Regions from separate parts of the Serratia sp. Nf2 genome, predicted to be linked through region 1. Evidence: predicted binding sites of a transcription regulator. Region 1 holds the regulator's gene; each other region holds the start of a gene.
What was found. The regulator CRP, encoded in region 1, controls carbon source genes, mostly activating them, when cyclic AMP is high. The targets are predictions, from matches to a motif close to ATGTGANNNNNNTCACAT.

Region 1 (4,771 bases):
CAGCTTCCACCGCTACACCCGGCCGGAAATGGACGCGGCGATCCGCAAGGCGCGCGATCTGGGCAGACACATCAGCTATTTCGGCCCCGAGGCCAACGACTTCGGCCTGCTGCAGCAGAGCTTTATCGACTACGGCAAGAACGGCACCGGCCGTTCGCGCAAGTATCTGCACACCTACGACGAAGCGGTGCCCTACAATCAGGTGCCGGGTACCTTCACCCCGTGGGAACCGCTGCCGGCGCCGACCGACGTGCTGTTTTACGAGGGGCTGCACGGCGGCGTGGTCACCGAGCACCACGACGTGGCAAACCACGTCGATCTGCTGGTCGGCGTGGTACCGATCGTCAACCTGGAGTGGATCCAGAAACTGATCCGCGATACCGGCGAGCGCGGTCACTCTCGCGAAGCGGTGATGGACTCGGTGGTGCGTTCGATGGAAGATTACATCAACTACATCACGCCGCAGTTCTCGCGCACCCACATCAACTTCCAGCGCGTGCCGACGGTGGACACCTCCAACCCGTTCGCCGCCAAGGCGATTCCCTCACTGGACGAAAGCTTCGTCGTGATCCACTTCCGCGGGCTGGATCAAATTGACTTCCCCTATTTGCTGGCGATGCTGCAGGGCTCGTTTATCTCGCACATCAATACGTTAGTGGTGCCGGGTGGCAAGATGGGGCTGGCGATGGAACTGATCATGGCGCCGCTGGTGCAGCGGCTGCTGGAAGGCAAGAAGATCGAATAAACGCGTTGAGCGCGGCGCCGGGCCGCGCTCCGTCTCGATTACGCCGGGTGGCGGATCTCGAAACTGTGGGTCACCGTGGCGGCCTTGTTAAGCATCAACGCCACCGAGCAGTATTTCTCTGCCGACAGGTTCACCGCACGCTCGACGATCTTGTCGGTCAGGTCCTGGCCGGTAACGATGAAATGCAGGTTGATATGGGTGAACAACCGCGGGGCTTCTTCACGGCGCTCGGAGGTCAGCTTCACCTCACAGTCGCGCACGTCGTTGCGCCCTTTTTGCAGGATGGACACCACGTCGATCGCGCTGCAGCCGCCCACCGACATCAGCACCATCTCCATCGGGCTGGGCGCTTTATCGCCGGCGTTGCCATCCATCAGCACCTGGTGGCCGGAGGCCGATTCACCCAAAAACGTTAACCCTTCCACCCATTTAACTCTTGCCTGCATTCTGGTCACTCCGGTTAATTTCTTAAAATCAGGGTACGCTTTCGCATAGAAACAGGCAACGTAACCTGATGCTAATCATGCTGAAGCGAGACAACACGAGACACCCGCCTTACTCTGTGCTACAAACAGAGCCGCAATAAATCTTTCCGGGACACTGAATTTCAGGGAAACGCCCAGAGAAAGGCTCCTTTACCGGTATGTTAACAGAATGTAGCTTGCAGCGCTTACGGCAAGTTAATATGCTAGAGCGACAGCGTATTTTTATGACACGCCTCAAAACTTGCCGGTAGCCCTCGCTCATGACTGCGGCTACAGGCGGGTTTTACAGGGAACTCTGACCCCTGTGACACAAGGCAGCGATAACAACAGAGGATAACAGCGAATGGTTCTCGGCAAACCGCAAACAGACCCTACTCTCGAATGGTTCCTGTCTCATTGCCATATCCACAAATATCCATCGAAGAGTACGCTGATTCACCAAGGTGAAAAGGCCGAAACGCTTTACTACATCGTGAAAGGCTCCGTCGCGGTGCTGATCAAGGATGAAGAAGGTAAAGAGATGATCCTGTCCTACCTCAACCAGGGGGATTTCATCGGCGAGCTCGGATTGTTCGAAGAAGGCCAGGAGCGCAGCGCCTGGGTTCGCGCGAAAACCGCCTGTGAAGTGGCCGAAATTTCCTACAAGAAATTCCGTCAGCTGATCCAGGTGAACCCGGACATCCTGATGCGTCTGTCCGCCCAAATGGCAAGCCGCCTGCAGGTCACTTCCGAAAAAGTGGGCAACCTCGCCTTCCTGGACGTGACCGGCCGCATCGCGCAAACCCTGCTGAATCTGGCGAAGCAACCCGACGCCATGACTCACCCGGACGGCATGCAGATCAAGATCACCCGTCAGGAGATCGGCCAGATCGTCGGCTGCTCGCGTGAAACCGTTGGCCGTATTCTGAAAATGCTGGAAGATCAAAACCTGATTTCCGCCCACGGCAAAACCATTGTCGTCTACGGCACCCGTTAATCCCTGAAGAAACGGCGCAATCTGCGCCGTTTTTTTGTCTGCTTTCTGCCATGTGGCGCCGCCTGATCTACCACCCGGAAATCAACTACGCACTGCGACAAACGCTGGTGTTGTGCCTGCCGGTGCTGTTCGGCCTGCTGATAGGCCAGCTACAGCTCGGCCTGATGTTCTCTCTGGTGCCCGCCTGCTGCAATATCGCCGGTCTGGACACACCGCATAAGCGCTTCTTTAAACGTCTGATCGTCGGCGGTTCGCTGTTCGCCTTCAGCAGCGTGCTGCTGCAACAGGCCATGTTGTGGCACGTGCCGCTGCCGGCGCTGATGCTGGGCCTGGCACTGCTGCTCGGCGTCACCGGTGAAATCAGCCCGCTGCACGCCCGGCTGTTGCCGGCGGCGCTGGTGGCCGCCATCTTCGCCCTCAGCACGGCCGGTACGGTGCCTCTCTGGCAGGCGCCGCTGCTGTACGCCATCGGCACCGCCTGGTACGGCTTATTCACTTGGTTCTGGTTCAAGCTGTGGAAAGAGCAGCCGATGCGCGAGACGCTCAGCCAGCTCTACCTGGAACTGGCGGACTATTTCGAAGCCAAATACTCGCTGCTGACCCAGCATATTGATCCGCAAACCGCGCTGCCGCCGCTGCTGGTGCGCCAGCAAAAGGTGATGGATCTGATCAGCCTTTTGTACCAACAGCTTAATTTCCTGCCGCACGCCAACAACCTCGAGCAAAAGCGCCTGCAGCGCGCCTTTCAGGTGGCGATGGATCTGCAGGAGCACATCACCGTCAGCCTGCATCTGCCGGAAGAGGTGCAAAAGCTGGTGGAGCAGAGCCAGGCCGAAGCGATCATTCGCCGCAATGCTCAGGTGATCGCCGGCCGGCTGCGCGTGGTGGCGCACGATATTCTCTACCATCAACATTCGAAGCGCTTCTCCATGACCCACGAGCTGGCGGCGCTGGAAAAAATGGCGGCGCAGCATCCCGATAACCCGGTCGGCCAGTTTTGTTATTACCACTTCAGCCGCATCGCCCGCCTGCTGCGTACCCAGCATCCGTTGTACCGCCGCGATCTGATGCCCGGCCAACACCGCCTGCCGTTTTGGCCGGCGCTGGCCAGCTACCTGTCGTTCAAATCCACCGCCCTGCGCAACGCCGCACGGCTGGGCGTGACGCTGGCGATCGGCAGCAGTCTGGGCGCGGTGTTTAACCTGCCGAAGCCTTACTGGATCCTGCTCACCATCATGCTGGTAAGCCAAAACGGGTATAACGCCACCCGGGTGCGCATTCAGCACCGTGCGCTGGGCACGATTGCCGGGCTATTGCTGGCGGCCGGGCTGCTGCAGCTGCAGTTGCCGGAAGGCGAAACGCTGAGCATCATGTTGGTGATCACGCTGCTGGCCTACCTGGTTTCGCGCAAGAACTACGGGCTGTCGGTGATTGGCTTTACGGTCACGGCGGTTTACACCCTGCAGCTGCTGGCGCTGAACGGCTCGCATTTTCTGGTGCCGCGCCTGATCGATACGCTGATCGGCTGCGTGCTGGCGTTCGGCGGCACCATTTGGCTGTGGCCGCAGTGGCAAAGCGGGCTGCTGCGCAAGAATGCCCATCAGGCGCTGGAGAACGATCAAGCCGCGCTGCGGCTGATGCTGAAGCAACCGGAACCGGACGCCACCGCGTTGGCCTATACTCGCATGCAGGTTAACCAGGCGCACAACGCGCTGTTCACCTCGCTCAATCAGGCGATGCAGGAGCCGGGGTTCGCGTCGAACTATCTGGCGGACATGCGGCTGTGGGTCACTCACAGCCAGTTCATCGTCGAACACCTGAACGCCATGACCATTCTGGCGCGCGAGCACTACATGCTGACGCCGAAACTGGCGGAAGCGTATCTGCAAACCTGTGAAATCGCGCTGCAAAGCTGCCAGCAGCGGTTGGAATACGACGGCCCGAGCAGCGGCAACAGCGGCATCATGCAGCCGCCGGATCTGCATCCGGACATGCCCGTCACCGAGATGGAGCGCCACCTGCGGCGCATTTTGTCGCACCTGAGCGTGATGCACACCATTTCGTCGCTGGCCTGGCGCCAGCGCCCGCACCACGGCATTTGGCTCAAGCGCAAACTGCGCGATCAATAAGGGCGCGGCATGCCGCGCCCCGTTATATGCCGCGCGGGCTTCAGGCGTTGATCACATCCTGCACCGCCAGCTCGAACAGCGCCATGCCGGCCTCGATATCCTGCAGCTCCACCACCAGCGACGGCGCGAAACGGATCACGTTCGGCCCGGCGTTGAGGATCATCAACCCACGCGCGGCGGCGGCGGTGAGGAAGTCGCGCGCTCTGCCGTGATAATGCGGCGTCAGCTCGGCGCCAATCAGTAACCCCATGCCGCGAATCGCGGTGAAAATACCGTATTTATCACCGATATGCTGCAAAGCCTGCACATACAGCGCATGACGCTGCTCGATGCCGCTCAGCACCTCCGGCGTATTGATCACGTCCAGCGCCGCCTCCGCCACCGCGCAGGCCAGCGGGTTGCCGCCGTAGGTGGTGCCGTGGGTGCCCACCTGCAT
Region 2 (4,771 bases), on a different contig from region 1:
TGTTCAGCAATTCCGCCAACTCCAGCGCCTGCGGATCCTGTTCGCTGCGGTAGCTCATGGCGGCGGCGATGCCCTGGATCAGGTTGGCGTGCGGCAGGCCGTATTCCAGCGTGCCCAGCAGCGGTTTGATCAGGCGATCGCCGGCGCTCAGTTTGCGCAGCGGCTGGCGCCCTACGCGCTCGACGTCGTCGTGCAGATACGGGTTTTCGAAGCGGCCGAGGATTTTGTTGATGTAGGCGGCGTGCTTGTCGGCGTCGAAGCCGTAGCGCTTGATCAACACCGCGCCGCTCTCTTCCATCGCCCCTTTCACTACGCGGCGGATCGCCGGGTCGAGAATGGCGTCGCGAATGGTTTGCAGCCCGGCCTGTTGGCCGAGGTAGGCGGTGATGGCGTGGCCGGTATTGAGGGTGAACAGCTTGCGCTCGACGAACGCCATCAGGTTATCGGTCAGCTCCATGCCGGCGATCGCCGGAGGCTGGCCTTTGAACTGGGTCTGATCGACGATCCATTCGCTAAAGGTTTCCACCGTCACTTCCAACGGGTCGTTACTGTCCGCCGGCGGCACGATGCGGTCGACCGCCGAATCGACGAAGCCGACGTGCTGCTCAACCCATGCCTGCTCGTCCTGCGGCAGCGCGGCGAACACATGCTGTTTCAGCTGGCTGGTGCCGCGCACCATGTTCTCGCAGGCGATGATGTTCAGCGGCTGCACATTGCCCTGCTGATGACGCAGCACCAGCCCTTTAGCGATCGTGCCGGCGATTTTGGCGAGAATTTGCGGGCCAACGGCGGTGGTCACCAGATCCGCCTCGGCGATCAGCGCCACCGCCGCCTCGCTGCCGCTGTTGACGGCGCTGACGTTGTTGACGCTCTCCACGCGTTCTTGCTCACCCACCACGTGCACCGCGTAGCTTTTACGGCTGTTCAGCAAATCCAGCACCGTTTGATTGACGTCGGCGAAGGTCAGCGCAGCCCCTGCGTCCGCCAGCAACTTGCCGATAAAACCGCGGCCGATGTTCCCTGCGCCAAAATGTAATACTTTCATAACTCTACCTTCTTAATGTCGAAGGGTGCAGCAAGCTGCACCCTTTAAAATGATTCTGTTATCCGGCTTTTTTGCCGCCGAGCAGGTCCAGCACTTCCTGGACGCTGGTGGTATTCGCCAGCCGCTCAATCACGCTCTCGTCATCCAGCGCGTTGGTCAGGCTGGTGATCACCTGAATATGCTCGTTGTTGCGCGCGGCGATGCCGATCACCAGGCGGGCCACTTCATCCTCTTCCTCGCCGAAGCGCACGCCCTGCGGGTACTGGCAGAACACCACGCCGGTGCGCAGCACCCGGTCTTTGGCCTCGATAGTGCCGTGCGGCACGGCGATAGACTCGCCCAGGTAGGTGGAGGTGAGTTTCTCGCGCTCCAGCATCGCCGGCACGTATTCCGCCTCGACGTAGCCGCCTTTCACCAGCTGCTCGCCGGCGAAGCGGATCGCCTGCTCTTTGTCGCTGGCCTGCAGGTTGAGGAACACGTTGCTCTCACTCAGCTTGAACAGGTTAGGCTCACAGGCTTCGAAACTGTCGTCCAGCGCGCCCAGCACCTTCTGTTGGTTGTCGCTGGTTTTGTTGGCCGCCAGCAAACGGTCGACCAGATCGCTGTACAGCTTGCTGTCGAGGAAGTTGGTCAGCGAGATGTGCTGGGCCTGCGGCGCGTGGCGCATCGCGCGCTCGGTCAGATCGCGGTGGGTGATCACCAGATCCACGTCGTCCGGCAGGCTGTTGATGGCGCTGTTGGTCACCGAGATGTTCTTCAGCCCGGCGTCGGCCACTTTCTTGCGCAGCACCCCCGCGCCCATGGCGCTGGAGCCCATGCCCGCGTCACAGGCGACGATGATTTTGCGCACGGTGCTCAGATCGCCATCGACCGATGCCGGCGCCGCTGCGCCGCCTTTGGACTGCGATTTCATCTCTTGCATGCGACGGGTTGCGGCTTCCAGATCGTCATCCTCTTTCACCTTGGAGGTTTTCAGCAGGAAAGCGGACACCACGAAGGAGACGGCAAAGGCTGCGCACACCGCCGCAATGTTGGCGAAGTAGGCGCCTTTCGGCGTCATCGCCAGCACCGCCAGGATCGAACCCGGAGAAGCCGGAGAAACCAGGCCGCCGTTCAGCATCGTCAGGGTGAAGACGCCGGTCATGCCGCCCAGGATCACCGCCAGCAGCAGGCGTGGATTCATCAGCACGTAAGGGAAGTAGATTTCGTGGATGCCGCCCAGGAAGTGAATGATTGCCGCACCGCCGGCGGATTGCTTGGCGCTGCCGCGGCCAAAGAACATGTAGGCCATCAGCACGCCCATGCCCGGGCCTGGGTTGGCTTCGATCAGGAAGAACACCGACTTGCCGGCTTCCGTGGCCTGCTGGATACCCAGCGGCGAGAAGATGCCGTGGTTGATGGCGTTGTTCAGGAACAGGATTTTCGCCGGCTCAACGAAGATGGACGCCAGTGGCAGCAGGTTGTTCGTCACCATGACGTGTACGCCCGCCGCCAGCAGCTTGGAGAGCACCTCCACCAGCGGCCCGATGCCGAGGAAGGCCAGGATCGCCAGCAGCATGCCGATGATGCCGGCGGAGAAGTTGTTCACCAGCATTTCAAAGCCGCTTTTGATCTTGCCGTCTACCCAGCGGTCAAAGTGCTTGATAGCCCAGCCGCCCAACGGGCCGGCGATCATCGCGCCGAGGAACATCGGCATGTCGGCGCCGACGATGACGCCCATGGTGGTAATGGCGCCGACCACGCCGCCGCGATCGCCGCCCACCAGCCGCCCACCGGTATAACCGATCAGCAGCGGCAGCAGGTAGGTGATCATCGGGCCGACCAGCTTGGCTAAGGTTTCATTCGGTAGCCAGCCGGTTGGAATGAATAGCGCGGTGATAATCCCCCAGGCGATAAAGGCGCCGATGTTGGGCATCACCATGTTGCTCAGGAAGCGGCCAAAGTTTTGCACTTTAACCTTGATGTCTGGTGAAAACATAAAACACACCCCTATTGTTACGCGCTGACAATAGAGCGCGTGATTATTGTTGTGACGATCCAGCCGTGTTGCCGCTGTATGCGAAACGGACTCTATCACGCTGTTTTTGTCACGCGAACTTCACGAATTTTTTGTGATACAAATCACACACAACACCCCAACAAACCACCCTTTATAGTGATTAAGATCACATTTATGGCGTGTAAAAAAAGCACAGTGAGAAAAAAACCGCCTCAAAACCCACAATAACGTGACAAACATCACAATTTTAACTTGGTGGTTTATTTTTAAATTGTGATAAACATCACAATTTATTTTTGGCTGCAGCGCCCGATCGCGGCGCTCTGTTTGATCTTCCCTGTGAGCACTCATCCCGCCGGGAACTAGCGAAGTGATGAATGAAAGAAAACTACATTGCCGAATGAATGGATTAATTGAAGTGTAGTACAGAAGCCTGAGCAATAAACCAGCAAGCTATTGGAAACGCTGAGGGGAAATAAAACAGGCCGGCAATGCCGGCCTGCTGCGTGCGTGGAGGCGTTATTGCGTCACGCTTTGAATGGTTTTCTGCGCGTTTACCAGGTTCTGCTGTTTGGCCACCAGATTCGACATCATGGTGTTGTACTGCGCCACCTGCTGCGCGGTGCGGAACTGCACGCCGTTGTTGTTGAAGCTGACCTGATTGCCCTGGCTCTGCAGGAAATCGCCGACCTGCACCAGATCCTGCACGAAGCTGGCAGTGGTCGGGATCGCCGGCATCAAGGCGTTGGCCGGTGCGGTAACGATCTTGTCGTAGGCCTGGTTGTACACCGCTTTCAGATCGTCGGGCTGCTTCAGCGCCGCGTGGGCAGTATCCGCCTGCGATTTGGCGGACTGGATCTGCTGGCCCAGCAGGTTCAACGCCCCAACCGATTGCTGCAGCGCGTCGCGTTTGTTCAGGTAGTCCTGCGCGGTGCGGATCTGATTAATCTGATCCAGCGCCGGGGTCAGGCTGGCGCCGACCGATTTGGACAGCTGCTGAGAAAAACCGACCAAAATCGCGTAGTCACCGGCATAGTTGCCGAACTTCTGCTTCTGATCTTCGCTCAGCGTGGGGATGTTCGCCCCGCTGCGCATCACGGTATTCTGTAAGTAATCGATAAATGCTTTGCGCTGTTCCGGCTCTTTATCGCCGCAGGCGGTCAATTGCATGACCACCAACAATGCCAATACCGGTGCCAACCAACGCGCGAAACCTCTGCTCTGGATCCCTACCGCCATGTGACATAACTCCTGTTATAAACCTGCTTTTTCATTGGACTCCGCCCCTTTTTCCGCACTCCGTGCGCCTATAAGAATAGATCAACTGGCGGCGTTCCGATACGCGATTCCGCTTGCGATGAGCATTGCCCCGGCCGGATGCGGTTGAAAATCGTGCGCAAAACGCACTGAGGTTCATTGCCGTCGGCGACCGGACGCTTCAATTTCCCCAAGTCGCCCCCCAAGTCGCCCCCCAAGTCGCCAGGCGACCTTGCCTTCGCACCCAGGAAACGGAAATAAAAAAAGGCGCCCGCAGGCGCCTTTTCACAGCGGTTAATCGCTTACTGCAGCACGGAGATATCCGCCACCTGCAGGAACAGTTCGCGCAGCTTGCTCAGCAGCGTCAGACGGTTCACGCGCACTTCCGCATCGTCCGCCATCACCATTACGTTATCGAAGAACGCATCCACCGGCTCGCGCAGCGCAGCCAGCTCCACCAGCGCTTCCTG
Region 3 (4,771 bases), on a different contig from region 1:
TCGGCCAACGACAATACCATGTTCTGATCCGCAAGGGCCGCTGCGGCGGCCCTCAACACGCCCGCAACACTTTATTTACTTACATAAATATTAAATGACCGCCGCGTCGAGTAGGCTACGGCCGCCTTTGGCAGTGGTGGCACGGTTGATGGGCGTCATTGTCCCACCACTGCTTGAGGCGTTTCCCCGCATTTTCCGTTATCCCGCGCGTTGATTCTCCACTTTTTTGAACTGATGGCGCAGCTGCAGCGCATTGCAAAGCACCAACACCGCCGTCACGGCGAACACCCAGCGGAACCCCATCATCGCCGAAATGCCCGAACCCAGCAGCGGGCCAACCACGTTGCCCAAGTACATAAAGGATTGGTTATACCCGAAGATGCGCCCGGTCACCTGATCGGAGGAATACTTCAGCAGCAGCGCCTGCACCGCCGGCATCAGTGCGCCGTCGGCGAAGCCAAGCAGGAAGCGCAGAATGCCCAGCTGCAGCGGCGTATTGACCCAGGCCATCACGGCGAACAGGCCGGTGGTGAACAGCAGCGCGGCGATCAGGATGCGTGCGGTGCCGATGCGATCGCCGAGCCGCCCGAGGCGCGGTGCCGAGATCAGCGCCGCAATGCCGGGCACGGCGGCGATCATGCCGCTGACAAAGGCGATATTGCTGACGTCGCCGGACAGCTCGCGGATGAACAGCGTCAGGATCGGGCTGATGGACGAGTTGGCCAGCTGGATCATCAGGGTACAAACGAACAGGGTGACGATCAGTGTTGGATAGGGCAGCGAACGGAACACCGCCTTGCCGCTCAGCTGATCCGCTTTTTTCACCGTGATGCGCCGTTCTTTAATCAGGAACAGCGTCACCAGGAAGCTGACGAACATCAGCCCGGCGGTGACGAAAAACACCACCCGCAGCCCCAGATGATCGGCCATCAGCCCGCCCAAGAGCGGCCCAGCGATCACGCCGGAGATCTGCCCGGTAGAGAGCGTGCCCAGCGCCCAGCCGCTTTTATCGCGCGGCGCCTGCGAGGCGACCAGCGCCATGGCGTTGGGAATATAGCCGGATGTCAGCCCCATCAGCGCGCGCAGCGCGAACAGCTGCCAGACGTTGGTGGCCAGCCCCTGCAGCGCGATGACGATCGCCATGCCCAGCGAGGCGCGCAGCAGCATCAGCTTACGACCTTTGCGGTCGGCCAGGCTGCCCCACAGCGGTGAGACTACCGCCGAGACCAAAAAGGTGCCGCTGAACACCAGCCCGGACCACAGGCTGAGGGATTGCGGATCGCTGACGCCGAGCTGTTCGACGTACAGCGGTAGAAAAGGGAGGATTTGGCTCATCGCCAGCCCGGTGAAGAAACACCCGAGCCAGACCGAGATCAGATTGACTTTCCACGCTTCCATCGGCTTACCGTACCACGTTGAATAAGGAGGGATTTGCTAAGCAAAATAATAATAACACTGCAAATTAATCGGCGAGGGGCAAATGCGTGAGCAAACGTAACCCTGCCGATGCAGTGTCTTTTTTGCTATATATTAATAGCTATATTATCATAGGTAACTAGGTTAAGCCAGAGCGGCGCGGTAGCCAGGAAGGGCACCGCGCGATCCGGCGGTGTGAAAGCAGGGATAAACTGAACGCTAGATTGACGCCAATGAAAAAAGATCACCCTGAAGACGTGACGCTGCTGCGCACGCAGTTAATGTCGCTGGTGCGCCGTATGCGGCGCGAGTCGCGCAGCGACGAAAAATCCTGGGCCCAGCTGATGCTGTTGGGGGCTATCGATCGCCACGGCGGCGAGGCGACGCCGTCGCTGCTGGCGGAATCGGAGCGCATGCGCTCCTCTAACCTGGCGGCCGCGTTGCGTGAGCTGGAGGCCGATGGGCTGCTGGTGCGCACGCCGGATGCCGAAGACAAACGCCGGGTGCGGGTGCGCCTGACGCCCGCCGGGCTGGGCCTGCTGCAGCAAAGCCGCAGCCGGCGCGAGGCTTGGCTGCTGGCGGCGATGGAGAGCTGCCTAAGTGAGCGCGAGCAGGCGCTGTTGATTGAGGCGGGCGCGTTGATGGCGCGGCTGGCGGCGGCGCCGTCAACGGAAACGGAATAATCGACGGGGCGGCCGGTATGGCCGCCCTGCGGCGAGGTTACGGCATAGGCCAATCGACTGGCATGGTGCTGACCACGTCCACGTAGCGATCCCAGGCCGTAGACCAGAATTGGGTGAAGGCTTCCAGGGTCAGGTGGATGCCCATCAGGCCCATCACGAACCAGCAGGCGGTAAACAGGCCCAGGCTGCTGAACATGAATGCCATGCCGTTGCGGCTGGTATTACGGCAAACGACGTTTAACTGGCTGGCGAAGAACATCATCACGGCGCTCAGCAACTCCCAGCGCATCATGACTAAACCGGTGGCAATGGTACTCATCGAACTCGATCCTATGTAACAAAAAGCCGCATCCGGCAGGGCGCCGACAGGGAAATGCGGGGGAATATCGGGAATAGTGTGATTAAGATCACATTGTAGCATTGGGGCGAACGGCGGCTCAATGGGGATTGCGGTGAAAAAATCGCCGACGGTAACATTCCAATATGCTGAAACAGTTATGCTATTTCATTAGCAACCTTTTCATGGGGCGGTGCGCCCGATAACGCTATGCTTGCCGGCTTTTCAGTCCCCTGATTTTGCGGGGAAATGTGACGCAAAAGGTAACGGCACCGCATGGCCCTGTTAAAAGAAAAGATTCGCGACCACTCTGCGGAAGAAAGGCTATTTATCCGCCGGGCAGGCGTGGCGCTGGCGCTGGTGGTGGTTTGTTTTGGCGCGCTGATCGTCAACCTCTATCGGTTGCAAATCCGCCAGCACGGCTTTTACCAGACGCGCTCCAATCAGAACGACATCAAGATGCTGCCGATCGCCCCCAGCCGCGGGCTGATCTTCGATCGCAATGGCATTCCGCTGGTGCGAAACGTGACACTGTATCGTATTGAGATCACGCCCAGCAAAATCTCCGACATGGCGGCGCTGCTACAGGCGCTGACGCCAATCGTCGACCTGACGCCGGAAGACATCAGCGCGTTTCGCGACGACATGCACCACAACAGCCGCTACAAGCCGGTAACGCTGAAAACCGGGCTGAGCGACACCGAGGTGGCGCGCTTTGCCGTCAATCAATACCGTTTCGACGGGGTAACAATCGATACCTATCAACAGCGTGAATATCCTTACGGCGCCCAGTTGGCGCACGTGCTGGGCTATGTGTCGAAGATCAACGACAGCGATCTCAAGCGCCTGGACAAGGCGGGGCTGAGCGAGAACTACGCCGCCGACCGCAACATCGGCAAACAGGGGATCGAGGCCTATTACGAGTCCGAACTGCACGGCACCACCGGCTATCAGGAGGTGGAGGTGGATAACCACGGGCGCGTGATCCGCCTCCTGAAGGAGCAGCCGCCGAAGGCCGGCAAAAACATCTACCTGACGCTGGATCTGCCGTTGCAGCAGTACATCGAATCGGTGCTGAAGGGGCAGCGTGCCGCGGTAGTGGTCGAAGATCCGCGCGACGGCGGCATCCTGGCGATGGTCTCCAGCCCCAGCTACGATCCCAATCCTTTCGTCAAAGGCATCGGCTATCAGGCCTATAAGGCGCTGCTGACCAACCCGGATTTGCCGCTGATCAACCGCGTCACTCAGGGCTTGTACCCGCCGGCGTCGACGGTGAAGCCCTACATGGCCGTTTCGGCGCTGTTCGCCGGCGTGATCACGCCCACCACCACCTTTTTCGGCGCGCCGACCTGGACGCTGCCCGGCACCGAGCGCCGCTACCGCGACTGGCTGAAAACCGGCCACGGCATGCTCAACGTCACCAAAGCGATCGAGGAGTCCGCCGACACCTTCTTTTATCAGGTGGCATATGAAATGGGCATCGATCGTATCCACCACTGGCTGAGCCAGTTCGGCTACGGCCAGTCCACCGGCATCGATCTGAACGAAGAGTACCGCGGCGTACTGCCGAGCCGCGACTGGAAGCTGAAGGTACACAAAAAGGGCTGGTATCAGGGGGATACGGTTTCGGTAGGCATCGGCCAGGGGTATTGGGTGGCGACGCCGATCCAGATGGTAAAAGCGCTGACCACGCTGATCAACAACGGCCAGGTGAAAACGCCGCACCTGCTGTATTCGCTGCAGCAGGGCAACCGGGTGACGCGCTACCAGCCGCCAGCGCAAGCGGCGCAGATCGGCGATCCCCACTCGCCTTACTGGGGCATCGTACGCAACGGCATGTACGGCATGGCCAACTTGCCGAACGGCACAGGTTACAAACTGTTCCACACCGCGCCGTATCAGATTGCCGCCAAATCCGGCACCTCGCAGGTGTTCAGCCTGAAGCAAAACCAGACCTACAACGCCAAAATGATCCCGGTGCGGCTGCGCGATCACATCTTCTATACGCTGTTCGCGCCTTACAAAACCCCCCGGGTGGCGATGGCGCTGATCCTGGAAAACGGCGGCGGCGACGGCGTGGTGGCGGGGCCGACCGCGCGCGCGATCCTCGACCACATTTTTGACCCGGCCAACGCGCCGCAGCCCGGCGATCAGGTGCAAAGTAAACCGCAGTTAAACGACAGTGCGGATGTGCAACGGTGATGCGGTTTGTTTTTACTTTCTTACAAACTGCAATCTCCTGACCATTTCCGGCAAGGTAGACTGAAATAACACCATAAACCGAATAAAAACGCAGGGTTAACACAACAGTGGCGCCATCGACCAAAAAAAGCGG
Region 4 (4,771 bases), on a different contig from region 1:
GTATTGACCTTATCGCCCGGCACATCGATGGTGATCACGCCGATGTTGTCGGGGCGAATCGTCAGCTGAAAGGCCGACGGTTTGGCGCGCTGTTCATGCAATGCGTTTTCAAAGCTCATCATTCCACCTCCACGATCATCGCGGCCCCTAATCCGCCGGCGGCGCAGGCGGTGGTCAGGCCCAGCCCGCCGCCGCGGCGTTTCAGCTCACGCAGCGTCTGGGTGATCATGCGCGCGCCGGTGGCGGCGAACGGATGGCCATAGGCGATGGAACCGCCCAAGACGTTGAATTTGTCCATGTCCACCTCGCCGATCGCCTGGCTGCGGCCAAGCTTCTCGCGGGCGAACTCTTCGCTGGCGAACATCTTCAGGTTGGCCAGCGTTTGCGCGGCGAAAGCTTCATGCATGTCGATGAGCGTCAGATCGGCCAGACCGATGCCGGCGCGATCCAGCGCCAGCGGCGTGGCGTAGGAAGGCCCCAGCAGCATGTCCTCCCACACGTCAATAGCGGCGAAAGCGAAGCTGCGCAAATAGCCCAGCGGCTGCAACCCCAGTTCTTTGGCGCGCGATTCGCTCATCATCAATACCGCCGCCGCACCGTCGGTCAGCGGCGTGCTGTTGGCCGCGGTGACGCTGCCATGCTTGCGATCGAACGCCGGTTTCAGCTTGGCGTAGGAGGCCAGGCTGGAATCTTTACGGATGTTGTTGTCTTCAGAAAGCTGCGCGCGGTAAGGCGGCACATAGGCGGTCATCACCTCATCGCGCAGCCACCCCTGCTGCCAGGCCTTGGCCGCCAGCTCGTGGGAACGGTGCGCCAGCGCATCCTGCGCCTCGCGGGTGATGCCGTGGCTCTTCGCCATCTGCTCGGCGGTATCGCCCATGCGCAGGCCGGTGGAATACTCCGCCACCGCCGGCGGCACCGGCATCAGATCGCGGAATTTCAGCCGGCTGAACAGCTTGAGACGCTGCGACAGCGTGCGCGCCTTGTTGACGTCCACCAACGTGCGCGCCAACGCTTTGCTGACGCCGATCGGCAAGACGGAAGAAGAGTCCGCCCCGCCGGCAATGCCGATACTGATGCTGCCGGCCATGATGCTCTCCGCCACGTTGGCAATCGCCTGGAAGCTGGTGGCGCAGGCGCGCGACACGCTGTAGGCGTCGGTATGGACGCTCATGCCAGTACCGAGCACGATTTCACGCGCGATGTTCGGTGCTTCGGGCATTTGCACCACCTGGCCGAACACCAGCTGTTCGATAAGCTGCGGATCGATGCCGCTGCGCGCCAACAGCTCACTCACCGCCGTTTTCCCTAAATCCACCGCCGGAATGCCGTGATAGGCAGTCGCCTGTTTGGCAAAGGGGGTACGCAGTCCATCCACAATCGCAATGCGGTCACCATGACGGGTCACCAAAGGCAGTGCCTTACTCATAAATGCTCCTGAAGAAAATAACGTCAGCGCAATGGGCAGAAAGAGGTCTGACCTGATGAGGTCATTGTTAACCAAACGGTTACATTTGGCAAACCGGCAGAGATCAAAACTGCGAGCAGGCGCACTTTCTATCGGGGGGGGGTGGGGAAAGCAATCCCCGGCGCGCAGCAGGCGGCACCGGGGGGTAAAGCGAGGATTAACGCAGGCCGAGCTGGAAGATCAGGGTTTCCGCCTGGCAGGCGAAGGTGAAATCGGCCTCCAACTGCACGCCGCCGTCAACCGGTTTAATGCTACTGCTGATGTCACAAGGGTCGGATTCTACCGCGCGCGCCTTTTCGCTCAGTGCGGCCAGCATCGCCTCCGCATCTTGTTGATTGCTGAACACCTGGCTGTAGGACGCGGTGCAATCGGTGTTATCCATCACGGTGCCGACATCCACACAGCAACACGCGGCGGTTTCCTGGGCGCTGCATTTATTAATTGCATCTGACATGATTGGTTCTCCTCAAGGGCCTCGGTTATCAGCCCAAATTGCCGTTTTACTCACCGGCACAAAGCCACAAAATTCTGCGGTTATTTTACGCTTCCACGCCGTCAATCACTAGCACTTACTTTTACTGGGTGTTTTAAGTGATGGAAATCACAAATAAAAATGAGCGTCTGCTAAGGAATGGTAAGAATTTTGTTATTTACCGCTGGCTTTTTGTTAAGCAGATCTCTTTTTTGATATCAGATTGTAAATATTTCAAAAACAAACTTGCAACATTTTCACAGGTCAGACCTATACTTCAGCCACTGGTCTGATTTGTCTGAACGATAACGGACCCTACAATCCCGCGCTCCTTGTTACCTCGTGTAACAATAGTTTAAATAATAAACACATAATGAGGTTTTGGTCATGAGCCAGAAAAACCTATTGACTAAATCAGCTCTCGCAGCTGCAGTGGCAATTATTTCTTCAAACGTGTCTGCCGCAGGATTCCAGCTGAATGAGTTCTCATCAGCTGGTTTAGGACGTTCGTATTCTGGCGAAGGCGCCATGGCGGATACGGCGGCCTCGGCGAGCCGCAACCCGGCATTGTTGATGATGTATACCCGCCCGGAACTCTCCATCGGCGCAGTCTTCATCGACCCAGACGTTGACATCACCGGTAAATCGCCTTCCGGTGCCAGCCTGGACTCAAAAAATATCGCCCCTGTCGCCTGGGTGCCGAACCTGCATTATGTTCACCCGATTAACGATCAGTTCGCCGTAGGCGGCTCGGTCACCAGCAACTACGGTCTGGCGACCGAATTCAACGACGGCTATACCGCCGGCGCTTACGGCGGCAAGACCGATCTGACTACCGTTAACCTCAACCTGAGCGGCGCCTACCGTCTGAACCAACACTTCAGCTTCGGTCTGGGCTTCGATGCGGTGTACGCCAAAGCCAAACTGGAACGCTACGCCGGTGAATTGCCGAAGCTGATCGCAGGTTCTGGCCAATTACCGCCGCAGCTAGCCGGCCCGGTATCACAGATCCCGGCTGATACCCAAATTTCGCATCTGAAAGGCGATAAATGGGGTTACGGCTGGAACGCCGGCATCCTGTACGAAGTGGACGAAAATAACCGCTACGGTTTCACCTATCGCTCCGAAGTCAAAATCAAGTTTGACGGCGATTACAAAAGCAGCCTGCCATCGGCCTATAACCCAATTCTGGGTTCCCTCGGCCTGCCTTTGGGCACCAACGGCAGCACCATCCCCGGCTCTCTGGATCTGAACCTGCCAGAGATGTGGGAACTGTCCGGCTACAACAAAGTTGCGCCGCAGTGGGCCATCCACTACAGCCTGGCGTACACCAGCTGGAGCCAGTTCCAGGAGCTGAGAGCTACCGGCAACAACGGCCAGACGCTGTTCGAAAAGCATGAAGGCTTCAAAGACGCTTACCGCATCGCGCTGGGTACCACCTACTTCTACGACGACAACTGGACCTTCCGCGGCGGTGTCGCCTTCGATGACAGCCCGGTGCCGGCACAGAACCGTTCCATCTCCATTCCGGATCAGGATCGCTTCTGGATCAGCGCAGGTACCTCTTACGCGTTCAACAAAGACGCGTCGGTTGACGTCGGCATTTCCTACATGCACGGCCAGAAAGTCACCATCAAAGAAGGCCCTTACACCTTTAACTCTGAAGGTAAAGCCTGGCTGTACGGCGCCAACTTCAACTACCGCTTCTAATCTCGCTTGAGAAAGAAGCCAAAGCGCCCCGTGGGGCGCTTTTTTTTGCCCGTCGCTTGCCGCCGACATAAAAAAAACCCGCCTGACGGCGGGTTTTCATTGGCGTAACGCCCGTGATTACTGCGAGTCGATCTCGTCCAGCTCGCCCTGGATCGCCTTGGCGTTCGGATTCTCTTCCGGCTTGAGCGAGCCGCCGTTGGCGATGAAATCGTGGCGCTGGAAGTAAGCCTCGCGCACCATGATATAAGGATCGGAGGAGTTGCGCAGCAGGCCGTCGGAATCCAGCAGCTGGGCACGGGTTTCGATACCCTCGACCACCCATTTGCCCGCCGACATCCAGAAGGTCAGGTAGCTCAGCATCGGATACAGCGTATCCGCAAAATCGCCGCCTTCGTCACGCAGCGTGAAGCTGCCGTAGCCCGGCAGCATCACGTACGGGCCGTAACCCACATCGTAATGGCCCAGCGTGCTGCCGAAGCGGTTCGGTTCTTCGCGCGCCAGTTTCGGGTTGGCCATGCCGGCCACGTCGATCAGGCCGCCCATCCCGAGCAGGGTGTTCAGGAAGAAACGGTTGAAGTGGATCATCCCGCGGTAAGGGTCGCCCTTCAGGAAGGCGTTGACCATGCTGGCCGGCTCTTCCAGGTTGGAGGTGAAGTTGCTGATGCCGTTACGCGCCGGCATCGGCACGTAGTCGCGCCAGGCCACCGCGACCGGGCGCAGGATATAAGGATCCAGGACGTTGTAGTTGAAGTCGAACATCGTCCGGTTAAATCCTTCCAGAGGATCGGAACGCCCTTGCGGATCGTTGTCTGGCGCGCTGGCACAGCCCACCAGTAATACCGTTGCGAATGCCACCCCAGTCAGGCGAAAGTTCATATTTTTCTCCATAAAAACACGTTCGGTCTTATTTTTCAGGGACCTGCTTGTTTATCTGAACGCTAACCTGCTCTTTACCGCTGAATGTCTGCAGCGAGCTTTCGCCGAACCAGTCTCCCGGCTGCGGCGTGGCCAATCCGTCCTGTGAGAGGCGCACACGCACCTGCACCTGATGCTGTGCCGAGAGTAGACGCTCGGGCATCATGGCGTTGCTGTCATCCAGAGAGAAAGACAGCGGAAAACGG

Region 2: the regulator CRP is predicted to act here: its motif matches at 3,199-3,216, upstream of C9411_RS16915 (PTS mannitol transporter subunit IICBA).
Region 3: the regulator CRP is predicted to act here: its motif matches at 2,495-2,512, upstream of C9411_RS00065 (YjcB family protein).
Region 4: the regulator CRP is predicted to act here: its motif matches at 2,058-2,075, upstream of C9411_RS17925 (YfcZ/YiiS family protein).

The regions. Positions count from the first base shown of each region.
Region 1 covers NZ_PYTW01000012.1:22,869-27,639, forward strand. The annotation lists gene C9411_RS22450 (phosphoribulokinase) at 1-745, shown strand, start outside; gene C9411_RS22455 (OsmC family protein) at 784-1,191, opposite strand; gene crp (cAMP-activated global transcriptional regulator CRP) at 1,574-2,206, shown strand; gene C9411_RS22465 (YccS/YhfK family putative transporter) at 2,257-4,335, shown strand; gene C9411_RS22470 (aspartate aminotransferase family protein) at 4,376-4,771, opposite strand, start outside.
Region 2 covers NZ_PYTW01000007.1:216,305-221,075, forward strand. The annotation lists gene C9411_RS16910 (mannitol-1-phosphate 5-dehydrogenase) at 1-1,045, opposite strand, end outside; gene C9411_RS16915 (PTS mannitol transporter subunit IICBA) at 1,104-3,023, opposite strand; gene C9411_RS16920 (DUF3053 domain-containing protein) at 3,564-4,283, opposite strand; gene glyS (glycine--tRNA ligase subunit beta) at 4,604-4,771, opposite strand, start outside.
Region 3 covers NZ_PYTW01000001.1:7,861-12,631, forward strand. The annotation lists gene C9411_RS00050 (nuclear transport factor 2 family protein) at 1-27, shown strand, start outside; gene C9411_RS00055 (multidrug efflux MFS transporter) at 199-1,398, opposite strand; gene C9411_RS00060 (MarR family winged helix-turn-helix transcriptional regulator) at 1,650-2,099, shown strand; gene C9411_RS00065 (YjcB family protein) at 2,137-2,418, opposite strand; gene mrdA (penicillin-binding protein 2) at 2,713-4,638, shown strand; gene C9411_RS00075 (penicillin-binding transpeptidase domain-containing protein) at 4,746-4,771, shown strand, end outside.
Region 4 covers NZ_PYTW01000008.1:114,213-118,983, reverse strand. The annotation lists gene fadJ (fatty acid oxidation complex subunit alpha FadJ) at 1-119, opposite strand, end outside; gene fadI (acetyl-CoA C-acyltransferase FadI) at 119-1,429, opposite strand; gene C9411_RS17925 (YfcZ/YiiS family protein) at 1,626-1,922, opposite strand; gene fadL (long-chain fatty acid transporter FadL) at 2,328-3,650, shown strand; gene mlaA (phospholipid-binding lipoprotein MlaA) at 3,768-4,526, opposite strand; gene ccmI (c-type cytochrome biogenesis protein CcmI) at 4,555-4,771, opposite strand, start outside.